3 regions of the Enterocloster citroniae genome follow, and region 3 is predicted to be linked to each of the others. Evidence: predicted binding sites of a transcription regulator. Region 3 holds the regulator's gene; each other region holds the start of a gene.
The links. Region 3 encodes HrcA, which represses chaperone genes, less so after heat shock. Its sites were predicted from a motif close to TGTTAGCACTCNNNNNNNNNGAGTGCTAACA; they were not measured.
Positions count from the first base shown of each region.

Region 1 (6,095 bases), on a different contig from region 3:
TGTAGAGTTCCTGCCGTTTGGCCTCGTCCGTGGACACCAGGATATTGGTGATGGCCTGGTCGATCTCCTTTTTATCCTCCAGACCCAGCTGGGCCGCATAGTCTCCGTACACAGGCTGCCTCATGGCTGCCAGGGAGGACTGAGGGTCATAGGGCGTTCCCCAGCAGATATTAAATACCATGTCAAAATTACCGGCCTTCATATTATCCCTGTAGGACTGCTCCTCCTCGCCCTTGATATCCAGCTTGATCCCCAGCTTCCCGTACTCGGACTGGAGATACTCGGCAATGGTCTTTTCCGTCACACTGTCGCTGTTGTACAAAAGGGACATGGCCATGGTCTGTCCGTCTTTTTCCCTTAGGCCGCCGCTGCCCATGGTCCATCCGGCTTCCTCCAGCATGGACTCTGCCAAAGCCGTGTCGTATCCATAGGGTTTGAGGTCTATGTCACAGTAGGGCACCGTGGACGCGAACAGGGTGTCTGCCGGCTTTTCCAGCCCATAGAACACTCCATCGGATATGGCCTGGCGGTTTGTAGCGTGCTGCAGCGCCTGGCGCACGGCCTTATCCCGCAAAACCCCGTTGGCAGTGTTCAGCACGATCTGACGGGTGGAGGTGGGGTCTGACAGCGCCACCTGAAATTCTTCACTGTCCAGGTACTTGTTCACCGCATCCGCATCGATCATGTTCTTTCCAAAGATCAGGTCGATCTCCCCTTTCTCCAGGGCAAGGACACGGGTCTGGTTGTCCGGGATCACCTTCACTGTGATCTTCCGGATCCGGGGCTGCCGGCCCCAGTAATTTTCATTGGCTTCAAAAACAGCATACTCATCTGTCACAAAATCCGTCAGCACATAGGGTCCTGTTCCGATGTAAGCGTCAACACCGTCCTTGGTGCTTCCCTCTTTCATGGCATTGGGAGAGATCATGGCAAAGGGGCGTGTAACGCCCAGTTCCGTAAGCATGGGGTAATAGGGCTGGGAGAGTTCAATCACAAAGGTCTCATCATCAGGGGCCGAAACATCCACCAGAAGATTCATCATCTCCAGCCATGTATGGCGGTCCTTGTTCTCTATGATGGCGTCAAAATTGGCTTTTATGGCATTGGCATCACAAACCTGTCCATCGGAAAATGTCACTCCCTGGCGGATCTTAAATGTATATATCCTGCCGTCCCCGCTGATCTCCCAGCTTTCTGCCAGACACGGCTCGTAGCCGTCTTCCGTGATATTTACAAGAGTCTCATAAAGCATTTCCTGGGCATACATTTCACCCGCATACAGATGAGGGTTCAGATCCCGGATATCCCGGTAATTGACAAACACCAACTCATCCCTTGCTCCCATTTCATTACCTGCGCCGGAACCTTCCTCATCTGCCCGGGTACCGGAACCTTCCTTATCATCGCCCGCCGGGGCTGTTACGGAGCTTTCCGCTTTGTCATCCCCAGCCGATTTACCGGCCGTGCCCGAGCCGGATGCCGAGCAGCCGGCAACAGATGCGGCCAGAACGCCTGCAAGGCACAGACTCCAAATTCTTTTTTTCATCATGTTCCTCCTCAATTAGATTTCAGAGGATACTATACCATAGTTAGTCAAGGCTTACTAATGCCAAATTGAGAGGGATTGGTTATCAGGATTTGTTATATCCATCATTTCTGCTCTCCGTCCAACGCCTGTTTCAGGGCATCGATATAACGTTTTGCTTCATCAGACAGATTTCTTCCCGCCAGGGTCACGTACCCGATGGACAAAAAGGGTTCGCAATGTTTTACCTTCAGTGCTTTGATATCATATTTTCCATAATCCCCTGATACAAAATCCACTCCCATACAGCAGACATCAGTGTGCAGCAGCAGGTTATTGATCATGTAATCACTGTTTGTGGAGAAAACATTGTTCATATGCTCTATCATGACCGCTCCCACGCTCACCCTCTCAATGTGATGCTCCATTGCAAAAAAGTCATCTGTCTCCTCCACAAATTTCAGTCCCCGCAATTCGGAAAATTCCACTGACTCCCTTTCGTACAGCGGATGGTACTTTCCCACATAAATACAGATTCCCCTGTTGTCCAGCGGAAAAAATTCCAGCTTTTTATGCCCGATAATATGCCGGAAACACTGCATCTGTGCATTTGCCAGGTATACGATCCCAATCTCGGAAATATGGTTTGCCACATCATCCGTGATCTCCTCCACCGTGCCCTCCCGGTACTCATAATGAAGTTCGGACCTTTCCCCGTTTCCTTTATACAATTCCACCAGCAGCTTTGTCAAAAGGCTGCTCTGGTACCCGGACACTCCGAACTTGGCAGCCCCCTGGCTGGCTGCCAGGGACCGTATGATATGGGAATGCCTCAGAATATGTACGGCATTCCTGTAAAGCATTTCCCCCTGCTCCGTCATACGGATCCCCTTGTTGCTCCTGACCAGCAAGCTGGTCTTCAGTTCCCGCTCCAGGCAGTGAATAACCCTGCTGACATTGGGCTGCGTGGTGTAGAGCTGCTCTGCGGCCCGGTTCAGGCTGCCGTGATCCACTGCTGCCACAAAGTATTCCAATTGCTTGATTTCCATATCCTCTCCTCCATGGGTAAACAAGGCCATAACAATAAAGCCGTTCAATCAAAAGCCATATAATAGAAGCCATACAATAAAAATTGCCACACGATAAAAGCAGCCCCATGTTAGCATGGGCAAACCCCGTGTGGCAAGTATTTCCAGCGATAATTTTTATCATCATGGAGGAGAACTCCGATTTGTTTCGCTCAGGCCGCCAATATGCCGGAAAGTTCCCTTAATTTTTGTTTGGCTTCCTCTGTCAGTTTTTTCGGCGCCCGGATCTCCACGGTCACGTACTGGTCGCCGTAAACAGACGGATTCCCCATGGACACGATCCCCTTTCCTTTTAACCGGATCTTGCTGCCCGGCTGGGTACCTTCTTTTATCTTGCATACAACATCCCCATAAAGAGTGGGAATGGTTGCCTCACCTCCCAGGACCGCTGTGGTAAATGGGATCCTGACCGTGGTGTACACATCCTGGCCTTCCCTGCGAAATCCCGGTTTGTCTTTTACCCTGACCGTGAGCAGCAGGTCCCCTGGCTCTGCGCCTTGTGTTCCCGGATTCCCCCTGCCCTTTAGGCGTATGGTTTTCCCGGATGCAATGCCTGCCGGGATATTGACTTCCAGGACTGTCATTTCCAGCCCGCTGCCCTGCAGCTGAACGCGCTCTTTGCCGCCAAAAGCAGCTTTATCAAAACTGATCTCTATCTCAGCCTTCAGATCTGAACCTTTCCTGTTAGAATCATGGCCAAACAGGCTTTTTAGGATATCGTCCATGTCCTCCCCGCCCTCAAAATGATACTCCTGAAAGCCTCCCCCCGGCCTGGTGTAAGAGCCGCTCCGGAAACCATTCTGGAAACCGCCCTGGAACCCATTTTGGAAACCACCCTGAAAACCATTCCGGAAGCCGCCCTGAAATCCTCCCTGGAAGCCACTGTCACGGGCGCCTTGATATTCCCCTGCGCTTGCGTCAAAAGCAGCGTGACCAAACCGGTCATACAGTTTCCTCTTTTCCTCATCTCCCAGTACGTCATAAGCCTCATTAACTTCCTTAAAACGTTCTGCGGCCTGTGCATTCCCTTCATTGCTGTCCGGATGGTATTTTTTTGCCAGCTTTCTGAATGCTTTTTTGATTGCCTGCGCATCCGCATGTTTGTCAATGCCCAAAATCTCATAGTAGTCTCTTTTCATTCTCCTCACTTCCCTTCTGATCTTGGCTCTACATGAAAGGAGAGGTCAGACTGGCTGACCCCTCACTGTCCCAATGATGCTTTAATCGTGCTCCATCATTATTCTATGGTAATATATTTCTTCTCTTCCACCGCAGGCTTTGCCTCCTTTTTCGGCACAAAGAGTTTCAGGATTCCGTGTTTGAACTCACCCTTTATGTCAGCTTCCGTGAGGTTCTCCCCCACATAGAAGGAACGCTCACAGGCCCCTGCATAGCGCTCCCTGCGGATGTACCTTCCTGTCTTCTTCTCCTGCTCATCCTGGTCAAACCCCTTGGACGCACTGATGGTCAGCGTGCCGTCCTTCAGGGAAACCTTTACCTCATTCTTAGCAAAGCCCGGCAGGTCCATCTCCAGCTCATAGCCGGAATCAGTCTCTTTGATATCGGTCTTCATCAGGTTCTTGCCCCGATGGCCATACAGCTTCCTTTCCAATTTCTTCTGCTCTTTATCATCAAAGAATGGAAAATCAAAAAAGTCGTCAAACAAGTTTTCTCCAAAAATACTAGGCATTAACATAAGTCATCTCTCCTTTTTTTATATGCTTGTGTACCTTGTTTCTTTGGACTGGGAATCCGGATCTGTGGGAGTAGAACCCATTATTTCAGCCTTCCCTTCTGATCCCTTTTCCTTTGTTCTGGCTACGTTATACCACTTATTGTTAGCACTGTCAATAGGCGAGTGCTAATTTCACAAATACTTCACAACTTCATACTTTTTTGTCCCTTTCATTCTCCTCTTATCCCCAAACAACCGGCTCCATAAGTATACTTTCCCTAAAATCCCACTCCCTCTGAAACCACTACATCGGCGGATGTAAATCCCCCTCCCGCCTCCATACCGGCGCCAACGTCCGTCATTTGGCCCGCATACGGGTCTAGGCTGCCGCACAGCCGGTCCAATGCCTGATCCTTCCTGTCCCGCCTGATGCCCAGGATCCAGTATGCGTCTGAAATCCCCTCCCGGACCAGATTATGATCCGCCCTCTTTCTGGCAGAACGCATTTTCTTTATCTCCAGCTTGACGGCTCTGACCTTTCTCTCTTTCCCGGCTCTTTTTGCCTTCTTTTCCCTCACATCCATTATCTCTTCCATACCCCGGTACAAACATTGTCCCCCGCTCCACACCCACAACCATACCCCTTTCCGGCGGTCCTCACCGCCCGCGTCAATGTTCTTGATTAAATCACGCAGGCAAAATGCAGTCAAATCCCCTTTCGCAGGCAGGTTCAAAAACAGTAACAATGGCATGGGGCCGCTGTGGAAACCGGCTCATTCACACAATGTTCATATTTCATTCAAAAACCTTTTACACAATCAACATTTTTTCTTCATCTTTGCCGTATATACTTTAACCATAGACAGAGAGATACAAAGCTGTCACATAAAAAACGCTTACAAGATTTTTTTCATAATACTCGAGCTGATAAGAAATTATCAGCTCTCCTCCCTTTTAATAATACTTTTTCAAATAACGTATCATCCGCGGATGATACGTTTTTTACGTTTGGGAGGATCAGACCTCCCATCATTTTTCAGTTCCCATTCCTGTCAAAACAATATGATCTTGAACAGCCCCAGAAGAAAGAGCAGGATGACTCCGGCCAGAATCACTTTCATTGCCATATCCTGTTCCGTAACCCAGCCCCACAGTCCCCGGCCGCCATCTTCCTCCGAATCCGCCCAATCATCATTGGAAACATTTTTGGATGCGCCCATTGAGGTGTTCCTTGAAGTCTTCTTTGAAGTGTCCCTTGACATGTCCCTTGGAGCATCCTGCGGCTCCTCCATAGGCATATCCAGAAATACCACCGGGGCCTCCTCGTCCTTTTTGGTCTCCTGGGCGGCACTTTTTAGGGCCTCCCGGGCTGTTTTCCAGTTACTTTTATCCACATAATAATTTGTATAAGGTACGATTTCCACAATCCCCTCTTTATAGCGGTTGGTAGGCACGGTATTTTGGCCTTTCTCCACATAATAGGGTATGTTCCTCTCTTTTAACGCCTCCTCCAGATATACGGTGTCCACCTTATGCCCATTGGACAGGAGCACCGGGTCCCTCACCATCTGAAAGGACGCCTCAAAATCTGATGCAACATCGATCAGCTGCTTCCCACATTCCTCACACACAATTGCATCCGGCGGAAATTTCTTTCTGCATTTCGGACAAATCCGTCTTGTTTCCATTGCTGTTCCTTTCCGGGTCCGGCCGTTGCCGAACCGCAGCCTGTCTATGGTACGATATTTCCTGTAGGCTAATTATAGCCGTATCAACCGTTATTTTCAAGGGGTTGTTTTCCCTCCCG
Region 1 is NZ_JBEPLZ010000009.1:134,658-140,752, forward strand. Features, by position in the region: gene nikA (nickel ABC transporter substrate-binding protein) at 1-1,546, opposite strand, end outside; gene ABID13_RS14245 (LysR family transcriptional regulator) at 1,651-2,574, opposite strand; gene ABID13_RS14250 (DnaJ C-terminal domain-containing protein) at 2,766-3,752, opposite strand; gene ABID13_RS14255 (Hsp20/alpha crystallin family protein) at 3,851-4,309, opposite strand; gene ABID13_RS14260 (hypothetical protein) at 4,567-4,866, opposite strand; gene ABID13_RS14265 (zinc ribbon domain-containing protein) at 5,341-5,976, opposite strand; gene ABID13_RS14270 (alanine/glycine:cation symporter family protein) at 6,073-6,095, opposite strand, start outside.
Region 1: the regulator HrcA is predicted to act here: its motif matches at 4,450-4,480, upstream of ABID13_RS14255 (Hsp20/alpha crystallin family protein).

Region 2 (6,095 bases), on a different contig from region 3:
TAAACTCCTTTGCACTGTCCGTAAGTTCAATGGTAAGGTTCCTGTCGGACAGGCGTTTATTCAGATCAGCCACACACAGATCCACAATACGGCTGATATTTTCTCTGGTCAGAGGTTTGAACAGGATCATCTCATCCAGCCTGTTCAGGAACTCAGGACGGAAGTGGGCCCTCAGGTCGTTCATGACCGCTGCCTCTGCCTCGGGCCTGATCCGCCCCTGGCTGTCAATTCCCTCCAGCAGGTACTGGGATCCAATATTGGAGGTGAGTATAATGATCGTATTCTTAAAGTCCACTGTCCTGCCCTGGGAATCCGTAATACGTCCGTCATCCAGGACCTGGAGCAGTACATTGAATACATCCGGGTGGGCCTTCTCCACCTCATCAAACAGCACCACGCTGTATGGCTTGCGGCGTACGGCCTCTGTCAGCTGGCCGCCCTCGTCATAACCCACATATCCTGGAGGTGCGCCGATCAGACGCGCCACGGAATGCTTTTCCATGTATTCACTCATATCAATACGGACCATGTTGGACTCGTCATCAAACAGTGCTTCCGCCAATGCCTTGGCCAATTCCGTCTTGCCTACGCCTGTGGGGCCCAGGAACAGGAATGAGCCAATGGGCTTTGTGGGATCCTTGATCCCGGCCTTGGAACGGATGATAGACTCCGTGACCTTTTGTACGCCCTCATCCTGGCCCACCACACGTTTGTGAAGAACCTCATCCAGATGCAGGGTCTTGCTTCTTTCACTCTCTGTTAGTTTCGACACCGGTACGCCGGTCCATCTGGACACGATCCTGGCAATCTCATCCTCGGTCACACTCTCGTGGACAAGGCTCAGATCCTCCTTCTTGACCCGTTCCTCCTCTGCCTCCAGCTCCTTCTGAAGCTGCGGCAGCCTGCCATACTGCAGCTCCGCCGCCTTGTTCAGGTCATAACGCTGCTTGGCATCCTGAATATCCCGGTTCACTGCTTCTATCTCTTCCCTGAGGGAGGAAAGGCGGTCCACACTTGCCTTCTCATTCTCCCACTGGGCCTTTTTTGCCGCAAACTCATCATGGAGTTCCGCCAGTTCCTTCTGCAGGTCGGCCAGACGGTCCCGGCTCAGCCGGTCAGTCTCTTTCTTAAGGGCCGCCTCCTCGATCTCCATCTGCATGATCTTCCTGGACATCTCATCCAGCTCAGCCGGCATGGTATCCAACTCCGTCTTGATCATGGCACAGGCCTCATCCACAAGGTCAATGGCCTTATCCGGAAGGAAACGGTCTGAGATATAGCGGTCTGACAATGTAGCTGCGCTGACCAGGGCGGAGTCTGTGATCTTCACGCCGTGGAATACTTCATACCTCTCCTTAAGTCCCCTTAAGATGGAAATGGTATCCTCCACCGATGGCTCATCCACCAGTACGGGCTGGAACCTGCGTTCCAGGGCCGCATCCTTTTCAATATACTGTCTGTACTCATTCAATGTAGTGGCGCCGATACAGTGAAGTTCCCCTCTTGCCAGCATTGGCTTTAACATATTGCCTGCATCCATGGAGCCCTCTGTCTTACCTGCACCCACAATGGTATGGAGTTCATCGATAAACAGGATGATCTGCCCATCGCTTTTTTTCACTTCCTCCAGCACTGCCTTCAGACGTTCCTCAAATTCACCCCTGTACTTGGCGCCTGCCACCAAAGCCCCCATATCCAGGGCAAACAGCTTCTTATCCTTTAACCCGTCAGGCACATCCCCCCGCACGATACGCTGGGCCAGGCCTTCCACAACAGCAGTCTTGCCAACGCCGGGCTCACCGATCAATACAGGGTTATTCTTTGTCTTACGGGACAGGATGCGGACCACGTTCCTGATCTCACCGTCACGGCCGATCACAGGATCCAGCTTCTGATCCCTGGCCCGCTCCACCAGATCGTAACCATACTTCTGGAGGGTATCATAGGTGGCTTCCGGATTATCCGTCACCACTCTCTGGTTGCCCCTGACCGTGGACAGAGCCTGCAGGAATGTTTCCCTTGTAATATTATAAAGCTTAAACAGCGCCTTAATATCCTTGTTGGAATGCTTGAGAAGGGATAAGAATAAATGCTCCACTGACACATACTCATCGCCCATGGCCTTGGCTTCATCCTCGCCATTGATCAGAACCTTATTCAGGTCATTGCTGATGTACAGCTGCCCGCCTCCGCTTACTTTTGTAAGGCGTTCAACCGCCTGTTTCGCTTCATTGGTAAACATATCGCCCTGGATCCCCATCTTGGTGATCAGTTTAAGGATCAGACTGTCATCCAGGGTCAGCAGACTGTAGAGCAGGTGCTGCTGATCGATCTGCTGGTTTCCATACTCATATGCCAGCTTTTCGCAGTTCTGCACTGCTTCCATTGATTTTTGCGTAAATTTATTAATATTCATCGCCCATTCCCCTTTCTCTGTCTCCTCCGCCATAGAAGTATGTATCATAACCTCATAATCTTGTTCATAGGATACGTATCTTCCGGAACGGATGGAAATCGGAATTGTGCTGCGGTTTTCTTTGTTCTAGTCGTACTATAACACATGTTGTTAGCACTGTCAAGGGTCGAGTGCTAATTTTTTTTAAAAATGAGGGGGCGGGTAAAAAGTCAAAAAACCGGCCTCTGCTTCCCGCAAAGGCCGATCTTCAATCTATGTCCTTTTATTTACTTTACTCCGGTAGCCCTAATTGCTTTATCCGTAAGTGTGCCCTCATAGGTCACAGTAGCCGTATCCCCTACCTTCACTCCGTCAAACATTCCTTCGGTTCCCAGGAATGTAAACAGGGTATTTTCAGGATCCACTGTATCCAGTACCACGTAGTCAGATTTTACTTCCGCAACCTTGCCTGTCAGGGCATTCACCTTGGCATCCGGCGTGTCTTTGGCATCTTCGGTCACGATCTTTGTTGCAACCGGCTTATCTTCCTCGTCCTCCAGATCTCCGTAGAATGTCACATCAGCGTTCACGCCTGCCTTGATGCCTCCCTTAGTCACCTTCTGGGCGATCAGGGCGTTAAATGTATAAATACCGTCCTCTGTTTTCAGAGTCACTGTCTTGTCATCGGCCTTCTCAATGGTCCCGCTTATGATCTCATCGTTCTCTGCGGCAGCTTCTGCCTCTGCTTCCTCAGCAGCGGATGTAATGATCTCAACGGATTTTGCCTTGGTGACATCCTGTGACATCTCACCGTTAAACGTTACCTCTACCTCGTCACCCACACCAATGGCGTCCGCTCCTGTGATCTCGGCGTCTGTAATATCAAACTTTACTGCTTTGTCCTCACCCTCTGCAACGGTTATGATCTTATCATTTACCTCGCCAACAAAACCATAGAAGTAATCCTCTTCCAGGTCATCTTCAGCCTCGGCGGATGCTGTGGCGGCTTCTGTTGTCTGGGCTTGTGTTGTAGTTGGTGCTGTGGTCTCATTTGTCTTTGAAGAACACGCTGTCATCCCCAGGGCCAGGGCCATGACTGCGATCGTTAAATAGTGTTTTTTCATAATGGATCTCCTCTTTTCTATTGCTGACACATGCTGCATTTAAACGCTGGAGGCGGAAAACGGGTTATCCCATACATGTTAATGCCCCCGCCGCGTTCACGATACATATTACTACGAAAAACACTATTTTACTATGTCTTTTTCTTTAATTTTTCCTAAACAATTAAGAAATCCCCATTCTTCCAATGGACTCCCATACCAGCTTTTTGAACAGAGGCGCTACCCTGTCCGAGGTTTCCTGGACCTCCTCATGGGACAGAGGGACATCCGTCATTCCGCAGGCCAGGTTGGAAATACAGGAAATCCCGCATATTCTCATTCCCATGTGATTGGCAGCCACTGCCTCGCACGCGGTACTCATTCCCACAGCGTCACCTCCCAGGACCCTGCACATCTTCACCTCCTGGGGGCTTTCATAGGCAGGACCTGTGAGCTGCACATAGACACCTTCCTTAAGTTGAATATCCAGCTCACGTGCCGTGTCCCTGATCATAGTTATCAGGTCTTCATCATAGATATGGCTCATGTCCGCAAACCTTGGCCCCAGCTCATCCAGATTGGCTCCGATCAGGGGGGATGGTACAAAGCAGGATATCTGGTCCTTGATCAGCATAAAATCCCCGGCCGCAAAGTCAAAATTCACTCCCCCGGCCGCATTGGTCAGAAACAGGATCTGGGCACCCATCAGTTTCATCAGGCGGATGGGAAGCACCACATCGGTCATGGGATATCCTTCATAGTAGTGCACCCGGCCCTGCATCATCACCGCAGGAACCCCATTGATATGGGCAAATACAAAACGCCCCTTGTGTCCGGGCACTGTGGACACCGGGAACCCCTGTATGTCATGATAGTCAATGGTGTCTTCCACCTCCACCTGTTCCGCAAAATCCCCAAGTCCTGACCCCAGCACCAAAGCCACCTTTGGTTTAAAGGGAAGCCTGTCCTTTACACTGTCATAACAGTTCATTAATTTTTCATATACCGGATTTGTCATGTCTGTTCTCCTTCTCATCAATCTGTACCCTCCGTGCACAAAGGGCTCACACGCCCTAAATCCACTTAGGGTGTCAGTTAAAGTATATCATAGACCCGGCCGCTGCCTCAACCATGAATCTCAGGCAGACACCGCTCCTGTCTTTCCCTCCTCCTTTTCTTAAGCCATCCTGCGGACAAGATAAGGATTCCCACCCCAATGCCCACAAGGCCGGCTCCCACCGTGATCACAAAACCGCTGCGCACCCAGTACCACAGCGGACTCTCCCGGGAAGGCCGCGCAGTGCCCGGTCCCTGATCCGGCTCATATACATCCGGCTGTTCCTCATCCACCCATATCTGAGAGGGGCGGACCGGCCGGTAGACCATTTCCAGTTCATAAGATACCGGCTCCTTTAATGATACCGTACCTTCGTAGGTGACCTCATAATCCCTCACCAGCTTCTGTCCCCTGGCCATGGCCTGCCTGCACATCTGCCCCTCGTCATCCTCAAAGGGTTCTCCCGCCCATTCCATGGACAGGATCCTGTATTCACCGGCGCTCAGCCCCATTATGCCCAGAATTTCTTCCTGCGCGCTTACAGCGGAGGCCAGTACATCGCTTCCGTCTATCACCATGGACCCCGCCTGATACTCATCCGCCCCATATGCGTGGAACAGGACAGGCGCCTCAAATCCGTCCTGCCATTCTTCCTTTGTAATCCTGGCGTCCCGTATAAAGAGTTCGCCGTCAGCCGGTCCGCCTGACAGCTCCTCCTGTACCCCAATTGACTGAGGAAACCCCTCTGCACCTTCCACTGCCGGATAAACCACCTGCTTTTCCATGTGGCGGTCCGCCATGTGTTCCGGGATCTCCTTTACTTCATACCGCTCCAGCTCAAATTGGTTTCCCTTTCTGTCCCAGTACGTTTCCTCCGGCGTTTCCGGAACCTCTGCCTGCTCCAGTTTTCTTGTAAGATACAAAAGGTCATCCGTACCCGGTTCCTGAACTGCTCCGGGCCGTGCATAGACTGATGTTACATTTGCCGTAAGACACAGCAGGATCATAAACAGGTACTTCCAGATTTCTTTCTTCCAGACGTTTCCCTTCCAGGCTGCTCCTTTTATGTTCCGGCCTTTCCGGCTATTTCCTCTTTCTTTTGTCATAACCATCCCTCCTTGGTATATTCAAATTACATTGTCATCCTTTTCTCAGGAAATGACAGACTGCAAATCCTATGAAATTATCAAGGTACGGGATCCGTGGCATACATTGTTAATGGGAAATCCGCAGGTCTCAGAAAGAAACCGCGTCTCTGCGCCAATGCACAGACAGGTGTCTGAACGAATCACCTGTGCTCATATTATACATAACCTGAAGCCAATATGCAAGGCTGAATTGGTGTTTGCCTGTCAAGTTTACATGACCCAAGTTTACATGCCATATCCCTGCATATAAGATCAATACCCTCGGTGGACAAGCTACACCAAAAAGGAAAAAGCGGTACCATATCAGTCCGGCACCGCTTTTTCCATCTGTCTCTATCTATTTATATCTCTCATATATTTACATTTTATTTGGAAAAATACTCCTTTGTGGC
Region 2 is NZ_JBEPLZ010000005.1:188,615-194,709, forward strand. Features, by position in the region: gene clpB (ATP-dependent chaperone ClpB) at 1-2,416, opposite strand, end outside; gene ABID13_RS08645 (hypothetical protein) at 2,683-3,519, opposite strand; gene ABID13_RS08650 (purine-nucleoside phosphorylase) at 3,683-4,516, opposite strand; gene ABID13_RS08655 (hypothetical protein) at 4,624-5,661, opposite strand; gene ABID13_RS08660 (alanine/glycine:cation symporter family protein) at 6,069-6,095, opposite strand, start outside.
Region 2: the regulator HrcA is predicted to act here: its motif matches at 2,565-2,595, upstream of clpB (ATP-dependent chaperone ClpB).

Region 3 (6,095 bases):
GTACAGCGGAAAAATGGAGATCAAAGCTTGTGAGGAGGGGCTGGTCCTGGTCAATGACCTGTTTCTGGAGGATTATCTTACCAGGGTAGTTCCCAGCGAGATGCCGCCCTCCTATGAAAAGGAAGCTCTGAAGGCCCAGGCAGTGTGTGCCAGAACCTACGCTTACCGCCAGATCCAGGGAAACTCATACAGCCAGTACGGTGCCCACGTGGATGACAGCACCAACTTCCAGGTGTACAATAATACCAACCCGGATGAGAGGACCACGCAGGCGGTCAAGGAAACATATGGCAAGATGCTGTTCTATGAGGATAATCCCATTGACGCATTCTATTTTTCCACTTCCTGCGGCCATACGGCGGATGTCAGCGTCTGGGGAACGGATGCGGATAAGCTGCCCTACCTTCAGGCAGTGGAGGTAAAGTCAGGGCGCAGAACACTGGGCCAGGGGGATAATGACAAGTTTGATTCCTATATCAGAAACAGTGACGCATCTGCCTATGATTCGTCCTTTGCCATGTTCCGGTGGGAGACGGATATCAGCAGCGACATTATTTCCGCCCAGGTCAGCGGGGCAGGCAAGGTGACGGATATGACCGTTGTTTCAAGAGGCCCGGGAGGGATCGCCAGTGAGCTTCAGGTGACAGGAAGTGACGGTACGGTCACAGTGAAGGGACAGAGCGCCATCCGCTCGGCACTGGGCAGCAGCAGCCTTGTAATCACCAAACAGGACGGCAAGACCATGGAGGGCAGCCAGACCCTCCCCAGCGCATTCATTTCCATTGAAAAGAGAAGCGGCGAGGACGGCAGCATATCCTTCCATGTGTACGGCGGCGGTTTTGGACACGGCGTGGGCATGAGCCAGAACGGGGCCCAGGGTATGGCAAAGGAAGGAAAGGATTATACCGCGATCCTGTCATTCTTTTATAACGGGACAGAATTAAGGGAGATCGGAAACTAAAAAACAGGACCCCAGGCAATGAAGGAAGATCCTATCATGCCTGGGGTCCTGTTTTTATGCTGCTCCGTTCTTATGACTGTACCAGATACACCTCGGCGTTCTGAGTGCCGTGCTGTCTGGTTTCAGCATGGGTGTTAAAAAATATATCAATGTGGTTGCCCTTCACAGCTCCGCCGCGGTCCTCGGCCGTGTACACCACGCCGTTGATCATGACCTTGGAGCCATAAGGGATCACCCTGGGATCCACTGCAATGGTGTGTCCGGCCGTGGCAATGGCCCCGGTGCATGTGTGGCGTCCCCAGCCCTCGGAGCAGGCCCTGCAGGGGCAGTAGGCGGTGGTCTTAAAGACGCCCAGGGGGATCAAAGCCTGGCTTCCTGGGGCAGATGTGCCCGTCTGGCTGTTTCCGTTGGCGTAGGTCCTGGGATTGGAAAAGCTCCGGTCACCCACGGCGCCCTCTACCAGGTACACGCCTTCCGGATATGCGTCCCAGTCAATGTCAATGGTAAAGCCATGGCATCCGTTTCCTTTATTATCCTTGTAGAGATCTTCCCTGTATTCGCCGGCAGACATTCTGCGGGAAAATACTTCCTCTCCTGTATTTTTGTTTGTAATGGTTATTAAAACGTTCAGCGCATGGTCAGGGGAATCACTGTTGTAGGCCCATCCGCTGATGACATTGCTGTCAACTGTCTCAAAACGTCCCTTGGATACAGCTGCAAATGCTGTGACTGCCGTGGCTGCAAGTATGCTGATGGTAAGAATGGTCCCGGTTAATAAGTGTCTGAATTTCATGTATTTGTTACCTCCTATTGCCCGCTTAATATTCAAAACATTTTTTTAACATATTAATAAATAATATGTAATACTTTTGTAATATATGAGCAATAAACAAGGTTTTACCATAATTTCCACCTTATGTCAAGGAAATAAATGGAAATACGTGGTTTTTCGCAGGAATTATATCAAAGTTTCTTCAAAAATACAAAAAGTAAAGCCTCCGGACCGGATCCAGGAGGCTTGTAGTGCTTTTATAATATGTGTGTTATTGTTCAGGACGGCTCATTTGTAAAATTATTCTTCGATCAGAAATACTTCTGCGGTGTATGTACCCTTGGCAAGGGCTTCGGCATGAGAGCCGTAAAAGATATCAAGGATGTTGCCGTTTACAGAGGATCCCTTATCCTCAACCGTGTAGATGATCCCATCGATCTTTAATTTGGTACCCAGAGGAAATACATCCAGATCAGCGCTTACAGTATGGTTCGGTGTGGGAGTAGTGCCTGAATAGGTCAGTCCGTGTCCGCCGGAGCACTTTTCACAGTTACAGTATCCGGTGATGGAAAAACGGCCCATGGAAATCTCCTCCTGCTTAGGGGGATCCTCCTTTTTCCCGGCTCCGGGGCCCGCATCCACATATTCATCCTCTGAGGACTGGCTAACCTTGGCCTTATGCGAAACATGATCCTTTTTCGTGTCCGCGGCCTGGGTATTCTCCGTGTTCTCCGGAGTGTCATCCTCTGTTTCTTCTATAACAGTGACGTCTGTTCCCACGGGTTCATCTGCAAACGCAGGAAAAGCAGAACCCAGACACAGGAAAGCCATGGCGGCAGCCAGCAGGACCTTTCTTATATGGTGCATACAATTACCTCGCAGTCTTTATCCGTTGTTATGGTCTTATATGACATCTTAAATATGTATATCTATTATATTACAAAATTGTTAATTGTCAAGTTGAAATGATGAAACAAGTGTTACATAATCGTGAAAAGTGGGGAATAAAACGCATAAATTTGGAATATTTTTGGCAAAAGTGGGAGGTGAAATCAAATATATATGGGTTCCGGTGGGGGACGCATACAGGATATATGTGGTGGGGCGGGGGAACAAATAAATTATAATGAAAGAATTTAGAATTATCTCTTGACAAATCCTCTCAGAAGGAATATATTATGGAATGTAGATGTTAGCACTCTTTGAGACTGAGTGCTAATAATTCGGAAAGGAAGGTGAGCAGATGCCGGTTGATGCATTCCTGGACGACAGGAAGATAACCATATTAAAGGCGATTATCAAGACCTACCTGGAGACAGGGGAACCCGTTGGTTCCAGAACCATCTCCAAGTATTCGGACCTGAAATTAAGCTCTGCCACTATCCGCAATGAGATGTCAGACCTGGAGGATATGGGATACATTGTACAGCCCCATACATCCGCGGGCCGTATCCCTTCTGATAAGGGATACCGGTTCTATGTGGATCAGATCATGCAGGATAAGGAGAATGAGGTAACTGAGTTCAAGGACATGATGGTCCAGAAGGTTGATAAGCTGGAACTGGTCCTTAAGAAGATGGCTCAGGTCCTTGCCTCCAATACCAACTATGCGGCCATGATCAGCGGTCCCAGCTATCACAAGACAAAGCTTAAGTTCATCCAGCTTTCAAAGATGGAGAAAAACAAGCTGCTGGTGGTTGTGGTGGTGGAGGGAAACATCATTAAGAACACTATGGTGGATATCACCGAGGATCTGAGTGATGATGAAATCCTGAACCTGAACATCCTGTTGAACAGCAGTCTCAACGGACTGACAATTGAAGAGATTAATCTGGACATCATCAGCAAGCTGAAAGATGATGCAGGCATCCACAGCCAGGTAGTGGACCTGGTGCTGAACGAGGTGGCGGAAGCCATCCGGGCAGGGGAAGAGGATCTGCAGATATATACCAGTGGAGCGACCAACATTTTTAAGTATCCGGAGCTTTCGGAAGGCGACAAGGCCAGCCGTCTGATCGGTACTCTGGAGCACAAGGAAGTGCTCCAGGAATTCGTATCAGGGGTCAATGCGGAGTCAGAGAACAATTCAGACATCCAGGTCTATATTGGGGATGAGAGCCCGGTGCAGTCCATGAAGGACTGCAGTGTGGTGACTGCCAATTATGATCTGGGAGGAGGACTTAGGGGAACCATTGGTATCATTGGTCCCAAGCGGATGGATTATGAGAAGGTGCTGGGAACCCTGCGGAATCTAATGAACCAGCTGGATGCGGCATTTAAAAAAGATGAAAGGTGATAGGCTGTGAGTGAAGATATGAAGGATGAAGAGTTAAAAAAAGAAGCGGAAACAGCGGCGCAGGCAGAAGTGAACGGGGAAGACCAACAGGCTGCAGGTGAGGAATGCCAGGCCAAGGAAGCACAGGGCGGGGCGGAGGACACCCAGGAATCCCCGGAAGCACCCGAGGAAGGCGCGGGCAAGGAAGAAAAGAAGGGATTCTTTAAAAAGAAAAAAGATCCCAGAGATGAGAAGATAGAAGAACTTACGGACCGGGTGAAGCGCCAGATGGCTGAGTTTGAGAATTTCCGTAAGAGAACTGAGAAAGAAAAGTCCACCATGTATGAGATGGGCGCCAGGGACATCATTGAGCGGATGCTTCCCGTGATCGACAATTTTGAGCGAGGTTTAGCTACCATACCGGAGGAAGAAAAGGGAAGCCCCCTTGCCGAGGGTATGGAGAAGATATATAAGCAGTTCCGGAAGACATTGGAAGAAGCCGGCGTTAAGGCGATCGAAGCCGCGGGCCAGGAGTTTGACCCCAATTTCCACAACGCGGTCATGCATGTGGATGACGAAAACCTTGGGGAGAATGTGGTGGTTGAGGAATTGCAGAAGGGTTATCTGTACAGGGACAGTGTGGTAAGGCACAGTATGGTAAAGGTAGCCAACTAATATTGGCCATTAACTAAATTCATATAAAAATATCAGGAGGAAAAAACTATGAGCAAGATTATTGGTATTGACTTAGGTACAACAAATAGCTGCGTTGCTGTTATGGAAGGCGGAAAACCAACTGTTATTGCCAATGCAGAGGGAGTAAGGACCACACCGTCAGTGGTTGCATTTACTAAGACAGGAGAGAGGCTGATCGGTGAGCCGGCAAAGCGTCAGGCAGTTACCAATGCGGATAAGACCATCTCCTCCATTAAGCGCCACATGGGAACAGATTACAGGGTGGATATTGACGGCAAGAAGTACACGCCACAGGAAATCTCCGCTATGATCCTGCAGAAGCTGAAAGCAGACGCGGAAGCTTATCTGGGTGAGACCGTGACGGAGGCGGTTATCACTGTTCCTGCTTACTTTAATGACGCACAGCGCCAGGCCACCAAGGATGCGGGCAAGATTGCCGGCCTGGATGTAAAGCGTATCATCAACGAGCCCACAGCCGCGGCGCTGGCTTACGGCCTTGATAATGAAAAAGAGCAGAAGATCATGGTATACGACCTGGGCGGCGGTACATTTGATGTTTCCATCATCGAGATCGGCGATGGCGTGATCGAGGTTCTCTCCACCAACGGCGATACCCGTCTGGGCGGCGATGACTTTGATAATGCGATCACCAACTGGATGATCGCTGAGTTTAAGAAGGCGGAGGGCGTTGACCTTTCAGGGGATAAGATGGCCCTTCAGAGACTGAAGGAAGCTGCTGAGAAGGCAAAGAAGGAAGTGTCAACAGCTACCACCACCAACATCAACCTTCCGTTTATCACAGCTACCTCAGAGGGACCAAAGCATCTGGATATGAACCTGACCAGAGCTAAATTTGACGAACTGACACATGACCTTATTGAGCGCACAGCCATCCCGGTACAGAATGCTTTAAAGGATGCGGGCATTACGGCTTCCGAACTTGGCAAGGTGCTGCTGGTAGGCGGCTCCACCCGTATGATCGCTGCTCAGGAAAAGGTAAAACAGCTTACAGGCAAGGAACCCAGCAAATCATTGAACCCGGATGAGTGTGTTGCCATTGGTGCAGCGATCCAGGGCGGCAAGCTGGCAGGCGATGCCGGTGCAGGAGATATCCTTCTTCTGGATGTTACACCTCTTTCCCTGTCCATCGAGACCATGGGCGGCGTTGCCACCAGGCTAATCGAGCGCAATACCACCATCCCAACAAAGAAGAGCCAGATCTTCTCAACCGCTGCAGACAACCAGACTGCTGTGGATATCCACGTGGTACAGGGTGAGCGTCAGTTTGCAAGGGATAATAAGACGCTGGGACAGTTCCGTCTGGACGGGATCCCGCCTGCAAGAAGAGGAATCCCCCAGATCGAGGTTACCTTTGATATTGATGCCAACGG
Region 3 is NZ_JBEPLZ010000003.1:257,313-263,407, forward strand. Features, by position in the region: gene ABID13_RS05205 (SpoIID/LytB domain-containing protein) at 1-961, shown strand, start outside; gene ABID13_RS05210 (3D domain-containing protein) at 1,032-1,754, opposite strand; gene ABID13_RS05215 (3D domain-containing protein) at 2,034-2,600, opposite strand; gene hrcA (heat-inducible transcriptional repressor HrcA) at 2,977-4,029, shown strand; gene grpE (nucleotide exchange factor GrpE) at 4,048-4,683, shown strand; gene dnaK (molecular chaperone DnaK) at 4,732-6,095, shown strand, end outside.